Regions from separate parts of the Nocardiopsis sp. NPDC055551 genome, predicted to be linked through region 3. Evidence: riboswitches for the same ligand, from Rfam matches in the RefSeq annotation. Region 3 holds a riboswitch; each other region holds the start of a gene.
The links. A riboswitch is a leader RNA that binds a small molecule or an ion and turns the genes downstream of it on or off. The one in region 3 is predicted to bind cobalamin.

Region 1 (5,252 bases), on a different contig from region 3:
CAGGGACTCCGCGGTGGCGAAGAAACCGAGGTTGCGCTTGAGCATGAGGCGCTCGTCGTCGGTCAGCCCGTCCTTGGACTTCCACAGCGCGATGTCGGCCTGCATGGCGACCTCGGTGGGCATCCAGTGGTTGTTGCACCCCGACAGGTACTTCTCCCACGCCCACGTGTACTTGAGGGGCAGCAGCTGGTTCACGTCGGCGCGGGCGTTGATCATCGCCTTGTCGTCGACGTTCACGCGCTCGGCGTCACGCTGGATCTCACCGAGACCGGTGGAGGCGGCGTTGTTCTCGGAAACCGCGGTCATGCTCGTGTTCCGTTCTCCGGTCGTACCGGGTCGTCTACGGGAGTGGAGGGGCGAGGAGGGGCCGGCGGGGGTCGCCCGCCGGCCCCGGGCGTTCCTACTGGCAGGCCTCGCACTCGGGGTCATCGATGCTGCACGCCTGGTCCTCGATGATCTCGAACTCGTCCTCGGGCTCCGTGGGCTCGGTGACCGGGGCCGGGGCCGGGCGGGGGCTCGCTGCCGGACTCGGGGTCGCGGCCGGGCTCGGGCTCGGGCTCGGGGTCGCGACGGGGCTCGGCGCGGCGGCCGGCGTCGGGGTGGCCGACACGGCGTTCAGGCGGCCGTCGGTGCCCTTCAGCGTGCTCTTCTCCACGTGGGTGGCGCTCTGCGAACGCAGGTAGTACGTGGTCTTGAGCCCGGAGCGCCAGGCGCGACGGTACAGGGTGTCCAGCTTCTTACCACTGGGCGCGGCCATGTACAGGTTCAGCGACTGGGCCTGGTCGATCCACTTCTGACGGCGCGAACCCGCGTCCACCAGCCAGGTCGGGTCGACCTCGAACGCGGTGGCGTACAGCGCCTTGAGGTCGTCCGGGACCCGGTCGATCTCACCGAGGCTGCCGTCGTGCATCTTCAGCGCGGACACCATCTCGTCGTCCCACAGGCCCCGCTCCTTGAGGTCGCGGACCAGGTAGTCGTTGACGACGGTGAAGTCACCGGACATGTTCGACTTGACGAACAGGTTCCGGTAGACCGGCTCGATCGACTGGTTCACACCGGTGATGTTGGCGATGGTCGCGGTGGGCGCGATCGCCATGACGTTGGAGTTGCGCATCCCGGTGGTCTTGACGCGCTCGCGCAGTGAGTCCCAGTCCAGGGTCTCGCCGCGGTCCATCTCCAGGGCACCGTCGCGGGAGTCGGCCAGCAGCCTCAGGGAGTCGATCGGCAGGATGCCGCGGCTCCACAGCGAACCGTCGAAGCTCTCGTAGGAGCCGCGCTCGGCGGCCAGCTCCATGGAGGCCTCGATGGCGTAGTAGCTGATCAGCTCCATGCTCTCGTCGGCGAAGTTCACCGCGCCCTCGGAGGCGAAGGGCGTGCGGATCTTGAACAGGGCGTCCTGGAAGCCCATGAGACCCAGACCCACGGGGCGGTGACGCATGTTCGCGCGACGCGCCTCGGGGATCGTGTAGAAGTTCACGTCGATGACGTTGTCGAGCATGCGCACGGCGGTGCGGACGGTACGACGCAGACGCTCGACGTCGACGCCGTCCGGGCCCACGTGCTGGGGCAGGTTCACCGAACCGAGGTTGCAGACCGCGACCTCGTCCTTGTTCGTGTTCAGCGTGATCTCGGTGCACAGGTTGGAGGAGTGCACCACGCCGTTGTGCTGCTGCGGCGAACGCAGGTTGGACGGGTCCTTGAAGGTGATCCACGGGTGGCCGGTCTCGAACAGCATGGTGAGCATGCGGCGCCACAGGTCCACGGCGGGCATCTTCTTGGAGACCTTGATACGACCGGCCTCGGCCTCGGCCTCGTACTTCTCGTAGGCCTCGACGAAGTCCTTGCCGTACTTGTCGTGCAGGTCCGGGACCTCGTCCGGCGAGAACAGGGTCCAGGTGCCCTGCTCCTCCACACGCTGCATGAACAGGTCCGGAACCCAGTTCGCGGTGTTCATGTCGTGGGTGCGGCGGCGCTCGTCACCGGTGTTCTTGCGAAGGTCGAGGAATTCCTCGATGTCGATGTGCCAGGTCTCCAGGTAGGCGCAGACCGCGCCCTTGCGCTTGCCGCCCTGGTTGACCGCGACCGCGGTGTCGTTGGCGATCTTCAGGAACGGGACGACGCCCTGGCTCTTGCCGTTGGTGCCCTTGATGTGGGAACCCAGGCCGCGGACCGGGGTCCAGTCGTTGCCCAGACCGCCCGAGTACTTGGACAGCATGGCGTTGTTGCTGATGCCGTGGAAGATGTCCTGCAGGTCGTCGCCGACCGTGGTCAGGAAGCAGGACGACAGCTGCGCGCGCACCGTGCCCGCGTTGAACAGGGTGGGCGTGGAGGCCATGAAGTCGAACGAGCTCAGCAGCTCGTAGAACTCGATCGCGCGGGCCTCACGGTCGTCCTCGTTGAGGGCCAGACCCATCGCGACGCGCATGAAGAACGCCTGCGGCAGCTCGTAGCGGACCTCGTCGCTGTGCAGGAAGTAGCGGTCGTACAGGGTCTGGATGCCGAGGAAGGTGAACTGCTCGTCGCGCTCGGGGTGCAGGGCCTTGCCCAGACGCCCCAGGTCGAACCGGGCGAGGGCGGGGTCGAGCTGCCCGAGGTCGATGCCACGACCGACGTAGGCGGCCAGGTAGCCCGCGTAGCCCTCGGCCATGTCGGCCTGGGTGGCGGTCTCGGGAGCGCCGCCGATGAAGCTCAGGGCCTCGGTGCGGAGCTTGTCCAGCAGCAGGCGAGCGGCCACGTAGGAGTAGTTCGGGTCGACCTCGACGAAGCTGCGGGCGGCCATGACGACGCCGAGCTCGACCTCGGCGTCGGCGATGCCCGGGTAGAACCCGCGACGCGCCTCGGTCAGGACCTTCTCCGCCGAAACGCCGGAGAGCCGCGCACAGGCCTCGGCCACGACATGCTCGATCCGGTCGACGGCGGCGGGACGACCGCCCTCGTTGTTCGGTCCGGGCCGAACGGATGCGGGCACGGCCTCGACGTCAAGGGTCATACAGCGGCTCCAACCTCGGTAAAAGAGTCCCGGTGGGGGTGCGGGGGCACAAGTGACAAGCGTGCGGCTCACAACGATGGATCGCCGCACCGGATGCGTGCGGTCCATCGTCGGGTCGCGGCGACTCTCCCTCGAAGCCCCGACGTTGTACACACCTGGGGGTGTGTGCCGATGGCAGGTTTTCGGACTCGTGGGCGCCCTACCGAGCCGTCGCTTCCCGGGACCTTTCGGGGGTTCCCGGTGCGCGTGACGACCTTCGTTCCCACTCACCGCTGCGGGGCAGTCCCGGACTCGCACCGGGTTCCCTCTCGCGTCACCGGCCCCTTGCGAGCCCGGTGAACCACCAGCGGGACAGATACTACATCTAGGGGATGGCGGCTTGGAACACCGCAAGATGATGGCGTGTCGCTGATTTCTCAGATTCTTCGACGGTCGTCGAACACGCCTCCCGGGCGTGGTATGAAAGCGCCGGAACGGGGCTGTGCGACGGTATCGGGAGGGGTCCCCGAAGGGGGCGCGTCACAGCCTAGGACGTTCCCGGGACGAACGCACCCGGCACCTCGCCCGGGTGTCCGCCACGGCACCTCTGGGCAGGGTAGGAAACCTCACTCGCGGCCGGCCGATCCCGGTCTGTCGGTGCTCGACCCGCGCCGCCGCCCCACCCCGAAACCCGCCACCACGGGACACGCGCGGGACGACCGAACCGGAGGCCGCCCGCTCCGATCGCCTACGATCTCGTCGGATCGCGCGGTCACTCCTGGTCGAGAAGGAGGTCCAGATCATCCTCCGCCAGCCCGAGGTCGGCCCTGATCCGAAATCGGATCCGCAGGAGTTCGAGGAACAGATCCCGATCGCACGGACTTTGTGGGCGCCCGGCGTGTCGTCGGGCGCCCACGGTGGCCCACCGTTCGGCGCCCTCCAGGTCGTCGTGGGCGTACAACGCCTCGGTGACGTGGATGTGGGTGGGCAATCCGACCGGTTCACCGGTCTCCAGCCGCTTGAGGTGCCCCTCGGCCTGCTGCCGCTCGTCCAGTTGCAACAGGGCGCCGGCGCTGAGGGCGTGCGCGTCGACCACGGTGGGGCCACCATCGTCTATGGCCCGCTGATAGGCGGAACAGGCGCGTTCGAACTCCTGGGCGATCTCCCACTGTTCTCCGGCGCGTACGAACAGCTCCGCCCGCGTGACCTCGCTACCGGCGTCGACGCTGTTGGCCAGGTCCAGTAGTCGGGCGGCGGTCCGGCCGTGTTCACCGGATCGGACGGCGTGGAATTCCAACCGGTCGAGTTCTGCCGTCGTCACGTGGGTCAACCGCATCGCCCCATCCCAACTCGCTCTCCCCACCCACCGATCAGGGCCTGGCACGCTCCAAGGCCTGCCAGAACCCCTGGCGCAGTCCATCTCGGACCTCGTCGCGCAGCAGGTGGTCGATCGGGAGCGAGGATCCCTGGAGCAGACGAGCCTCCAGGTCCGAGGGCATCCGGGGCCTGCGGGCGAGGACGGCCTCCACCCAAAGGACCGGCGCCTCGCGTGCGATCGACTCCGCGAAGTCGTTCCCTTCCTTGTGCGCGATGTGCACCGCATCATCAACGGTATGCGCGCCGAGCCCCGTCTGTTGGGCATATCCAGGACTGTGAGTGGATTCCTGGTAACCGCCGGGGCCGAATCGGCCGTCGTACTCGGGACCAGTAGGTCGCCGTTCCCCGAAACGGGGCGCGGCGCCACCGCTGTGCGCGGTGTCAGTTGCCGTACTGGTCCCATAGGTAGGGTTTGTGTCCGCCCCACCTCCGAACCCCTGCTCCTCGCCGTGTCCGCCACCGAACCTGGGGTCGGGGGCGGGAGGGTTTCTATGGGGTGGAGCCTGTTGCGGGTCGGGCGCGAACGAGGCCTGTGGACCGGTGCCCGCCCCGAAGGCGGGCTGTGGTCCCGTATTGGAGAAGGCCTGTTGTGGGCCCGTTCCGGCGAAGCCCTGTGGACCGCCTCCGGCCGCCTGGGCGGGTCCGGGTCTGGCCGGCAGCCCGTACCCTCCGTCCGCTCCACGCGGCGCCGGATGGGCGCCCGTGTGGGGGCCGACGTACCCGGCCTGCCCGTTCTGACCGGCGCCCGGGTAGACCCCGTTGCCGTTCACCGCCTGTCCCCCCGAGGGGAAACCGTTGGCGTCGATCGCTCCGGGAGGGGCGTTCTCGCCCGAGGGGCCGGCGAGGTGGTCGCCGCGCTGTTGGGCCAGCGAGCGACGCATCGCGCGCAACTGTTCCATGGCGCTGC
Region 2 (5,252 bases), on a different contig from region 3:
TTCGGTGCACCCTCAGGTCGCGCACGATCTTCTCAATTCCGTATTCGGCGAGGTAGCCGTACCCCCCGTGCAATTGGAGGGCGTGGTCGGCGACGGTGTAGCCGGCCTCCGTGGCGAACCGCTTGGCCATGGCGCACAGGTGCGCGGCGTCGGCGTCACCGGCGTCCAGAGCCGCGGCGGCCCGCCACAGCAGGGAGCGCGCGGCCTCCAGTTCGGTGGCCATCTCCGCCAACCGGAAACGCAGCGCCTGGGCGTTGATGAGGGGGACCCCGAAGGCCTCACGGTCACCCAGATAGGACACGGTGTCCTCCAGGGCTCGCCGGGCGCCGCCCAGTGAGCAGGCGGCGATGCCGAGACGGCCGCCGTTGAGGCCGTTCATGGCGATACGGAACCCGTCGCCCTCCGCGCCCAACCTCCGGTCGGCGGGCAGGCGAACCCCGTCCAAGAGGACCTGTCGGGTGGGTTGGGCGTTCCAGCCCATCTTCGCCTCGTCGGCCCCGAAGGACAGCCCGGGGTCGTCGCGGTGCACGATGAACGCGGAGACGCCGGTGGCCCCGTTGCCGCCGGTGCGGGCCATGACCACGTACACCTCGGAGGCGCCCGCCCCGGAGATGAACTGTTTGGTGCCGGACAGAACGTAGTGGTCGCCGTCGCGGACCGCCCGGGTGGTGAGGGACGCGGCGTCGGAACCGGCTTCGGGTTCGGTCAGGCAGTAGCTGCCCAGGGCCTGCATGGTGCACAGGTTCGGCAGCCACCGGACGCGCTGGGCGTCGTCGCCGTAGCGGTCGATCATCCAGGCGACCATGTTGTGGATCGACAGGTACCCGGCCACGGACGGACAGCCGGTGGCCAGCGCCTCGAAGGCGAGGACACCGTCCATCCTGGTCAAGCCGGTGCCCCCGAACTCCTCGGAGACGTAGAGACCGCCCATACCGAGTTCGGCGGCCTTGCGGAGCACGTCGACGGGAAAGTGCCTGGCCTGGTCCCACTCGACGGCGTGCGGTGCGAGGTGTTCGTCGGCGAACGCGCGGGCGGTCTCGGTGAGGGCGCGCTGTTCGTCGGTGAGGGCGGCGTTCATCGCACGACCGGAATCGTGAACTCCGCGCCCTCCTTGACCCCGGAGGGCCAACGCGAGGTGACCGTCTTGGTCCGGGTGTAGAAACGGATCGAGTCCGGTCCGTGCTGGTTGAGGTCGCCGAAGCCGGACCGCTTCCAGCCACCGAAGGTGTGGTAGGCGATCGGCACCGGGATGGGCACGTTCACGCCGACCATTCCGGTGTTCACCCGGTGCGAGAAGTCACGAGCGGTGTCCCCGTCACGGGTGAAGATGGCGACTCCGTTGCCGTACTCGTGTTCGCTGGGCAGACGCAGGGCCTCCTCGTAGTCGGCGGCGCGCACCACCGACAGCACGGGTCCGAAGATCTCCTCCTGGTGGATCCGCATGTCGGGGGTGACCCGGTCGAACAGCGACGGACCGGCGAAGAAGCCCTCCTCGTGGCCGGGCACGGTGTGGCCGCGACCGTCCACGACCAGGTCGGCACCCTCCTCCACGCCCAACGCGACGTATTCGTCGACCCGTTGGAGGGCTTCCCGCGAGACCAACGGGCCGAAGTCCGCGTCGGGGTCGTCGGAGGCACCCACCCGGAGCCCCGCGATGCGGTCCTTGAGCTTGGCGACCAGCGCGTCGGCGGTCTCCTCACCCACCGGGACCGCGACGGAGATCGCCATGCAGCGTTCACCGGCCGACCCGTATCCGGCTCCGATCAGGGCATCCGTGACCTGGTCCAGGTCGGCGTCGGGCATGACGATCATGTGGTTCTTGGCGCCGCCGAAGCACTGGGCGCGCTTACCGTGGGCGGTGGCCGTGGAGTACACGTATTGCGCGATGGGGGTGGAGCCCACGAACCCGACGGCGGCGATCCGCGGGTCGGTGAGCAGGGTGTCCACGGCCTCCTTGCCACCGTTGACCACGTTGAACACACCCGGGGGCAGCCCGGCCTCGACGAACAGTTCCGCCAACATCAACGGCACGGAGGGGTCGCGCTCGGACGGTTTGAGCACGAAGGCGTTACCGCAGGCCAGCGCGGGCGCGGCCTTCCACAGCGGGATCATGGCGGGGAAGTTGAACGGGGTGATGCCCGCGACCACGCCCAGGGGTTGGCGCAGGGAGTGCACGTCGATGCCGGTGCCGGCGTTGTCGGTGAACTCGCCCTTGGACAGGTGCGGAATGCCGGCGGCGAACTCCACCACTTCCAGGCCCCGTTGCAGGTCACCGTGGGCGTCGGCGATGGTCTTGCCGTGTTCGGCGGACAGGGCCTTGGCGATGTTCGCCCGCTCGTCCTCGACCAGTTGCAGGAAGCGGAGCAGGACCCGGGCCCTGCGCTGCGGGCTCCAGGAACCCCATTCGACCTGTGCCCGCTCGGCGTCGGTGATGATCTGCTCGGTCTCGGTCCGGTCCGCGAGCGGCACCCGCGCCTGGACCCTTCCGGTGTTGGGATCGTAGACGTCGCCGAAGACGCCCGACCGGCCGTGGACCTTCTCGCCCTGCACGAAATGCGTCAGCTCGCTGACCATACGTGTTCGCTCCATCCTCGTGGATCACACGGTTCCTTGGCCGCGGGCGGTGACCTGACTTCCGAGGAGTTCCCCCGGTCACAGTGGCGGGACCGCGCCGGACTCGCACCGGCTTCCCCGCTCCGCGGTGGGGCCACCATATAGTTGGACGTCCTAATAAATCCAGACCCCTCGACCCGGTACTTGGTGTCACCCCACTCGCGCCCGGTAGGCTCTGCGACTTGTGACCGCCAAGGACGACACCCCCGCCGGCAGACCCCTCGCCCTCACCCCCGCGTGGCGCACCGCCCGCGCCGACCTGCACGTTCTCCTGGTGATCCACAGCCTCACCGCCGCCACCCGCATCGCCGACGTGCTTCCGGCCCTGTACGACCCGCGCGTGCAGCTCTACTGCACCCGGACCACCGGCGGTGTCTTCGCCAACGGTCTCGACGAATACCTCCGAGAAACGCAGATCCGGCACATCTCCTGGGAAAAGGCGAAGGAAACGGAATTCGATCTCGCGATCACCGCGAGCCTCGGGGACGACCTTCATGAATTAAAAACAAAAATCCTGCGCATTCCCCATGGCAACGGTTATAATAAAAAATGGTCGCAGGAGTCAGGAGTCAGGAGTCAGGAGTCAGGAGTCAGGAGTCAGGAGTCAGGAGTCAGGAGTCAGGAGTCAGGAGGTCTTCGGGCTCTCCGACGACACCCTCAAACACCAGGGACGGCTGGTCCCCAGCTCCATCGCCCTCTCGCACGGCGAACAGTTCGACCGCCTCGCCCAAGGCTGCCCCGACGCGCTCCCGCTCGCCTTCCTCTCCGGTGATCCCTGCTACGACCGGCTGCTCGCCGGAGTGCCCCACCGACTCACCTACCGAAAGGCCCTCGGCCTACGCCACGGCCAGAAACTCATCACCGTCAATTCCACTTGGAACGACGAATCCCTCTACGGAAGCCACCCGGGCGTCATCACCGAATTGCTCGCCCGGCTTCCCTACGACCACTACCGGGTCGCGCTCGTCCTGCACCCGAACGTCTGGTCCTCCCACGGGCCGCGCCAGATCAGAATCTGGCAGGACGAGGCCCTCCGTTCCGGCCTCCTCCTGATCCCACCCCACGAGGGCTGGCGGGCCGCCGTCATCGCCGCCGACCTCGTGCTCTCCGACCACGGATCCGTGAGCGTCTACGCCGCCGCCCTCGGCCGGCCCGTCCTCCTCAGCGCCGACGGCCGGGACTCCGTCGACCCGGACTCCGCTCTGGGACGGCTCTACGAGGTCGCCCACCCGCTCGATCCCCACGCCACCCTCGTGCCCCAGTTCAAGCAGGCCGAGAAACTACGCGAACTCACCCACGAGACCGCCCTCACCTGGGTGAGTTCCGCCCCGGGTCGGGCCCTCGACCTCATCCGCGCCGAGGCCTACCGCCTCATGGGCGCCGCTCCCCCACCCGGCCGGCCACGCCTCCTGGCCCCACCGGAGCCCGAGGTCCAGAGCCCGGAGCCGACCTCCCTCTGGGTCCGGGTACGGCCTACCGACGACGGCCTGGCCGTGTATCGCGGCCCCGCACCGGAACCCGGTGGTGTCCTCATCTGCTCCGACGCCGAGATGGACCACCGACTCGCCGCGGCGGCCGACGTCCTCACCATCGCCGAGGACGCGTTGCCCGCCGACGAACGCCTGTGGTCCGAGACGGTGTTCGCGCACCGGCCCGGCGCCCTGCTCACCACCGTGTACTCGGCCGAAGAGGTCCGCCTGCGCACTCGCGACGGGTCGCTCCTGCGGGTTCGCTTCACCGGCCCCGTCGACGACCCCGGCCTGGTCACCGGTGTGCTCGCCGAACGTCTGGTCACCTCCGGCCACGCACCCGCTCCGAAGATGCTCGCCGCCCTCACCCCGCTCCACCTGCGAGTTTCCGAGGAACGAACCCTCACGATCCCCTTCGAGACGGCCAAGGGCTGAGTTCTCCGTTTTACCGGACACGGGCCGGTCACTTTCTGTAGTTTCCTGTCATGCCCGGATTCGAACACGAGCTCCAGGTACGCCTGCTCCAGAGTCGAAGCTGAACGCTGCGGCACGGAAAATGTGGGAGGACCTGATGGCGACCGGTACCTACGAGTGGCAGAGCGACTTCGCCCGCAAGTACGTCGGCCAAGGCCGTGAAGAGGGTCGTCAAGAAGGCCGCGAAGAAGCCCGTGCGGAAGGCAAGCAGGAAACGCTGATCCGTTTCCTGGAAGCCACCTCGGCGACCATCAGTCTCGACTCACGGCGACGCATCGAGGAGTGCGACGACATCGGCCGGCTCGATGACTGGCTGGACAAGGCCTTCAAGTCCCGCATCACCGACGCCGACGAACTCTTCGACTGACCTGGCGCGGCCGGGTCCGTTCAGGCCCGGCCGTCGATCTTGTCCCGAACACGGCCGGCGGCAGCGGCGGCACCGACCAGCTCGAAGACCTCCACCGCCCGTTCCCACCGCTCCCCCGATCCCCGACCGAGGTCGCCGAGGCGCTCCAGGACCTTGCCGACCTGGTAGGCGCGGTTGGCGGACACGAAACGGTCCAGGGCCTCCTCCAACAATCCGATCGCCTGGTCGGGGTGCTCCTCTGCGATGATGCGGGCCTGGTTGACGAGGAGCTTGCCCTCGTTGGCCTGGTCCCGTCTCCGGGTGGCGGCGTGCTCGCGGAAGAACGACAG
Region 3 (5,252 bases):
ACTTCGAGGGCTCCGACCTGACGATGGTCGACGACGTCGAGGCCCTGCTCACCAACTCCGCCGAAGAGGCGATCGCCCTGCTCGGCGCCGAGTAGGAAATCACCGGCTCCTCCCCGGAAGAAACGACGAGAGGGGGCCGCGGCTTCGTGCCGCGGCCCCCTTTTCGTGCGTTCGGGGTGGGATCAGAGGTCGGCGCGCACCCGGCGGGCCGCCTCCACCATGTTGCGCAGCGCCTGCTCGGTCTCGGTGTAACCGCGCGTCTTCAGACCACAGTCGGGGTTGGCCCACAGGTTCGCGGCGTCCACGTGCGAGACCGCCAGTCGCAGCGAGGCCTCGATCTCCTCGACCGAGGGCACCCGCGGCGAGTGGATGTCGTACACGCCCGGACCGATCCCGCGCTTGTAACCGCGCTCGCCCAGGGCCTCCACGAGCTCCATGCGCGACCGGGCCGCCTCGACGCTGGTGACGTCGGCGTCCAACGCCTCGATCCCGTCGACGATCTGGTTGAACTCCGAGTAGCACATGTGCGTGTGGATGGTCGTGCTCGACGCGACCCCGGAGGTGGCCAGTCGGAACGAGTCGACCGCCCACTTCAGGTACGCCGCCCGCTGTTCCTCGCGCAGCGGAAGCAACTCGCGCAGAGCCGCCTCGTCGACCTGGATGTGCCGGATGCCGGCCCGCTCCAGGTCGGCGACCTCGTCGCGCAGCGCCAGACCCACCTGGCGGGCGGTCTCACCCAGCGGCTGGTCGATACGCACGAACGACCAGGCGAGCATGGTGACCGGACCGGTCAGCATGCCCTTGACCGGCTTGTCGGTGCGCGACTGGGCGTAGGTGATCCACTCCACCGTCATCGGCTCGGGACGCGAGACGTCCCCGAACAGGATCGGCGGGCGCACGCACCGCGAACCGTAGGACTGCACCCACCCGTTCTCGGTGGTGGCGTAGCCCTCCAGCTGTTCGGCGAAGTACTGGACCATGTCGTTGCGCTCGGGTTCGCCGTGCACCAGCACGTCCAGACCGATCTCCTCCTGGAGCGCGATGACCCGGTCGATCTCCGCGCGCAGGAGCGCCTTGTAGTCCTCGGTGGGCAGTTCGCCCCGCCGGTGCGCGGCGCGGGCGCGACGCAGCTCGGCGGTCTGCGGGAAGGAGCCGATGGTGGTCGTGGTCAGCGGTCGCAGGGCGGCCACGTCCCGATCCTGGGGACGCTCGTAGGCGTCCGGGCCGAGGGCGTCCAGGCGGGCGCGCACCCGGGCGTCGGTGAAGGACGCGTCCCGCGGCTCGGACGCGCCCTGGTAGTCGGCGTCGGCTCCCTCGGAGAGCACCCGACCGAGCAGCGCGACCTCCCTGGTCTTCTGCTCGGCGAAGGCCAGGGTGGAGCGCAGCTCGGGCGCCAGTGAGGTCTCGGCGTCCAGGTCGATGGGCACGTGCAGCAGCGAGCAGGAAGTGCTCACCGTGAGCTCGTCGGTCAGGGCCAGGAGGGTGCCCAGTTCGGCGACGGCGGCCGGCAGGTCGGTGCGCCAGACGTTGCGGCCGTCCACCACGCCCGCGACCAGGCGGGTGGAGCCCAGCCCCGAGACGGCGGTGAGGTCGGAGGCACCCTCGGAGTCGGTGACCAGGTCCAGGCCCACGGCCTCGACCGGAGAGTCCTTGAGCACGCGCAGGGCGGCGGCGCCGATGGAACCGAAGTAGGTGGACACCAGGAGCGAGGGACGCTCGGTGAGCGACCCCAGGCGCTGGTAGGCGCGCTCCAGGTGGCCGACGGCGGCGCGACCCTCGTCGGTGGCCAGGATCGGCTCGTCGAGCTGGACCTCGGTGACGCCCGCGGCCGACAGGTCGCTCAGGAGCTTGGCGTAGGCGTCCAGGAGCTGGTCGAGGAGCTCGATGGGCTCCCAGCCCTCGGGAGCGTCCTCGGCGGCCTTGGCCAGCAGCAGGAAGGTCAGCGGACCGACCAGGACCGGGCGGGTCTGGAAACCGGCCTCGGCGGCCTCACGGAACTCGGCGAGGGGCTTGTCGCCGACCAGGCGCGGGCGGGTGCTCGGGGAGAGTTCGGGGACCAGGTAGTGGTAGTTGGTGTCGAACCACTTGGTCATCTCCAGCGGCGGCGCGCCCTGCTCGCCGCGGGCGAGGGCGAAGTAGCGGCGCAGCTGCTCGTCCCGCTCCTCTGCCTGGGCCGGGGAGGTGAAACGGGCGGGCACGAGGTCGAACAGGACCGCTGTGTCCAACACCTGGTCGTAGTAGGAGAAGGTGTTCGACGGGATGTCGTCCACTCCGGCCTCGCGCAGTCGGGCGTAGACGCCCTTGCGCAGGTCGGCGGCGACGGCGTCGAGTTCGGCGGCCGTGGTGTCGCCCTTCCAGTAGGACTCACTGGCGCGCTTGAGTTCGCGGGCGGGGCCGATGCGCGGGTAACCGTGGACCGTGGAGCGCACGGACGGCCCGGAGGCCGCGGGGTTGCTGACCATGAAGCTTCTCTCCCTCGTCGAAAGCCGGGTACCGGCCACGAGAGCGGGGCGAGGAGCGCGGCACGACGAGGGGCTCACCCGGGGCGCACGTGCCTGACGACCTCGGCCCTCCCTCGGGGCGCGGGACCACCGGCGGCACAGGCGCACCACCGGGTGGAGGCAGGTCTTCGGACTCGTGGGCGTTTCCGACGTCGTGCGCCGGTCGTCCTAATGATCACCGCTTCCCGGTTTTCCGACTTTTCCGGTCGGATCACCAGTGCTTATGGCGACGCTCGTTCCCACATACCGCTGCGGGGCAGTCCCGGATTCGCACCGGGTTCCCTCTTTCGACACACTCCGACCGACCGGAGCGGGCTCCGGGAGTCGATGGTGGGAGTGTGTACCTTCCACGCCTGCAAGTATAGGGAGCACCCCCTTCGCCCCTGCACCCGGCGTGACCCCTTGGCCCGGAGCACACCAGCGAACCCATTTCGTGTGCCCGGCATCACACCCGATACCAGCGTTACGCGAAAGACCCCCGTCCTTTCGCGAACGTTCGTCTGACGATGAGCGTGGAGAGCCCCCAGGTGAAGCAGCAAGACGGTCCCAGCATGGCCCCCGACCGCCCCGTTCTCACGGCAGCGATCGCGATGGTCGTCCTCTTGGGACTGGTGCTGTCGGCGACACGACCACCGGGCCTGCCCGAGGACGGAGTCATCGAGAGCATCACACGGAACGTGGCGGTGGACACCGACGACGACCTTCCGGCGGAAGGTTCCGAGGAGGGGACGACCGTGGTGGACACGGCCGCGCTCCCCGGCACCGAGGAGGCCTCGGTCGACTACGAGGGCGACAGTGAGGTGGCCGTCGCCTACCCGGCCATCCCCAACGCCGACCCCCTCACCGACTTCCTGGACCGCACCCTGACCGACCAGGTGCACGCCTTCGACGCCGCCAACCCCGGCGCGGCCTCCTTCGAGGGCGAGTGGCGGTTGACCGCCGCCGGTGACGGGGTCGTGGGCGTGCGGATCACCACCACCGAGACCGACTCGGAGGAGACCCGCGTCGGTCACAGCACCTACTGGTACGAGACCGACGACGGCTCGGTGCACGGTTCCAGCGGCCTGCTCGCCGGACAGGACGAGCTGGCCGCGCTCAACGACCGCGTACTCGAAGAGGTCCCGGACACCGTGGCGGCGGTGTCCCTGTACCCGATCAGCGGCCTTTACGACTCCCTCGCGTTCAGCCCCGAGGGCGACCTGATCGTGGAGTTCGACGATGGACAGGTCGCGCCCACCTCCGAGGGTCGCGTCGGCGTCGTGATCGAACGCGACGAGGCCGAGGAACTGCTGTCGGAGTTCGGGGTGCGGGCGCGCGACGCCGCGACCAAGGGCGTCGAGGAGTTCACCGTGGCCGCGGCCCCCGAGGCGGAGAAGGATGGCACCGGCGTCGCCTCCCCCGGTGAGATCTCCCCCGTCGACGACGGGATCGACTGCACCGACCCCGAGACGCGCTGCGTGGCGCTGACCTACGACGACGGCCCCGGCGGCCGGACCTCGGAGCTGCTGGACACACTCGCCGAGCACGACGCCAAGGCGACCTTCTTCGTCACCGGCCACCCGGTGATGGAGGACCCGTTCACGGTGCGCCGCACCTACGCGGAGGGCCACGAACTGGCCAACCACACCCTGGCCCACCCCGACCTGGCCACGCTCGGCGCCGGAGGCGTGCGCGCGGACCTGGACCCGGTCCAGGCGCTGGTGTACCGGGAGACCGGATACACGATGGACCTGATGCGTCCGCCCTACGGTTCCACCAACGACACCGTCGCCCAGGTCACCGAGGAGATGGGCATGGCCCAGATCCTGTGGAGCGTGGACACCAACGACTGGAAGGACCGCAAGGCCGGTGTGGTCGCCGACCGGGCCGTGGACGGCGCCTCGGACGGGGCGATCATCCTGATGCACGACATCCACGACACCACCATCGACGCGTCCCGCGAGATCGTCCGTGAGCTGGACGAGCAGGGCTACACCATGGTGACGGTCTCGCAGTTGCTCGGCACCCCGGAGCCGGGTCGCAGCTACGTCGACGGGGTTCCGGAGGAGCCCGAGGACGAGGAGTCCGAGGGGGCCCAGGGGGCCGCCGAGGACGGCTGACGGGGATCCTGGGATTACCGGGCCCGGGGCGCTGTCCACATGTGGACAGCGCCCCGGGCCCGGCGTTCTTCTCCCCTATGTTGCTCCCATCAGGTGCGGGAGCATCCGCTTTCAGGGAGAGGGAGCCGGGTTTGTCGTCGAGCGAGAACGCACCGGGACACACCACCGCCCGACGTCGTGGGAGCGGTGGGGGACGGCTCTGGCCCGGATCCCTGATGGTCGCCCTGGCCCTCCCCCTCGCCGCGTGTACGCAGGACCCGGCGGGCGGCGGCGACCCCGAGTCGATCGGAGTCCTGTCCGCGGAGATCGGTGACGGCGTCCGGGAACGGACGACCGGCGCGGAGGGGTACGAGGATCACCACCACGTCCCGGAGGCCGAGGTCGCGGTCTCCCTCCCCGAGTTCGCGAACGCCGAGCCCTTCACCGAGACCCTCGCGGCCCGAGCCGACGACGAGGTCCAGGACTTTCGCGCGGGAACCCGCGACCCGGTGAGCCTGGACATCGACTGGGAGCTGGTGGCCGCCGCCGACGGAGTGCTCGGGGTGCGACTCCTGCGCACCGAGGAGGACATGCACGGCCTTCGCGAGGGCTATTCCACCTACTGGTACGACGGGACCACCCGGCACACCGCCTACTCCACCGAGCTGCTCGC

Region 1: linked by a shared signal. The riboswitch ahead of ACWGSK_RS16720 (ribonucleoside-diphosphate reductase subunit alpha) and the one ahead of metE (5-methyltetrahydropteroyltriglutamate--homocysteine S-methyltransferase) in region 3 are both predicted to bind cobalamin.
Region 2: linked by a shared signal. The riboswitch ahead of ACWGSK_RS18055 (CoA-acylating methylmalonate-semialdehyde dehydrogenase) and the one ahead of metE (5-methyltetrahydropteroyltriglutamate--homocysteine S-methyltransferase) in region 3 are both predicted to bind cobalamin.

Annotation. Positions count from the first base shown of each region.
Region 1 is NZ_JBSHJJ010000008.1:246,588-251,839, reverse strand. It holds gene ACWGSK_RS16725 (ribonucleotide-diphosphate reductase subunit beta) at 1-306, opposite strand, end outside; gene ACWGSK_RS16720 (ribonucleoside-diphosphate reductase subunit alpha) at 401-2,989, opposite strand; cobalamin riboswitch at 3,146-3,352, opposite strand; gene ACWGSK_RS16715 (hypothetical protein) at 3,741-4,304, opposite strand; gene ACWGSK_RS16710 (NYN domain-containing protein) at 4,339-5,252, opposite strand, start outside.
Region 2 is NZ_JBSHJJ010000009.1:240,767-246,018, reverse strand. It holds gene ACWGSK_RS18060 (acyl-CoA dehydrogenase family protein) at 1-1,078, opposite strand, end outside; gene ACWGSK_RS18055 (CoA-acylating methylmalonate-semialdehyde dehydrogenase) at 1,075-2,574, opposite strand; adenosylcobalamin (AdoCbl) riboswitch at 2,572-2,722, opposite strand; gene ACWGSK_RS18050 (hypothetical protein) at 3,141-4,517, shown strand; gene ACWGSK_RS18045 (hypothetical protein) at 4,654-4,923, shown strand; gene ACWGSK_RS18040 (hypothetical protein) at 4,944-5,252, opposite strand, start outside.
Region 3 is NZ_JBSHJJ010000006.1:274,963-280,214, reverse strand. It holds gene ACWGSK_RS13380 (DUF3558 domain-containing protein) at 1-95, shown strand, start outside; gene metE (5-methyltetrahydropteroyltriglutamate--homocysteine S-methyltransferase) at 183-2,462, opposite strand; cobalamin riboswitch at 2,604-2,826, opposite strand; gene ACWGSK_RS13370 (polysaccharide deacetylase family protein) at 3,008-4,600, shown strand; gene ACWGSK_RS13365 (polysaccharide deacetylase family protein) at 4,816-5,252, shown strand, end outside.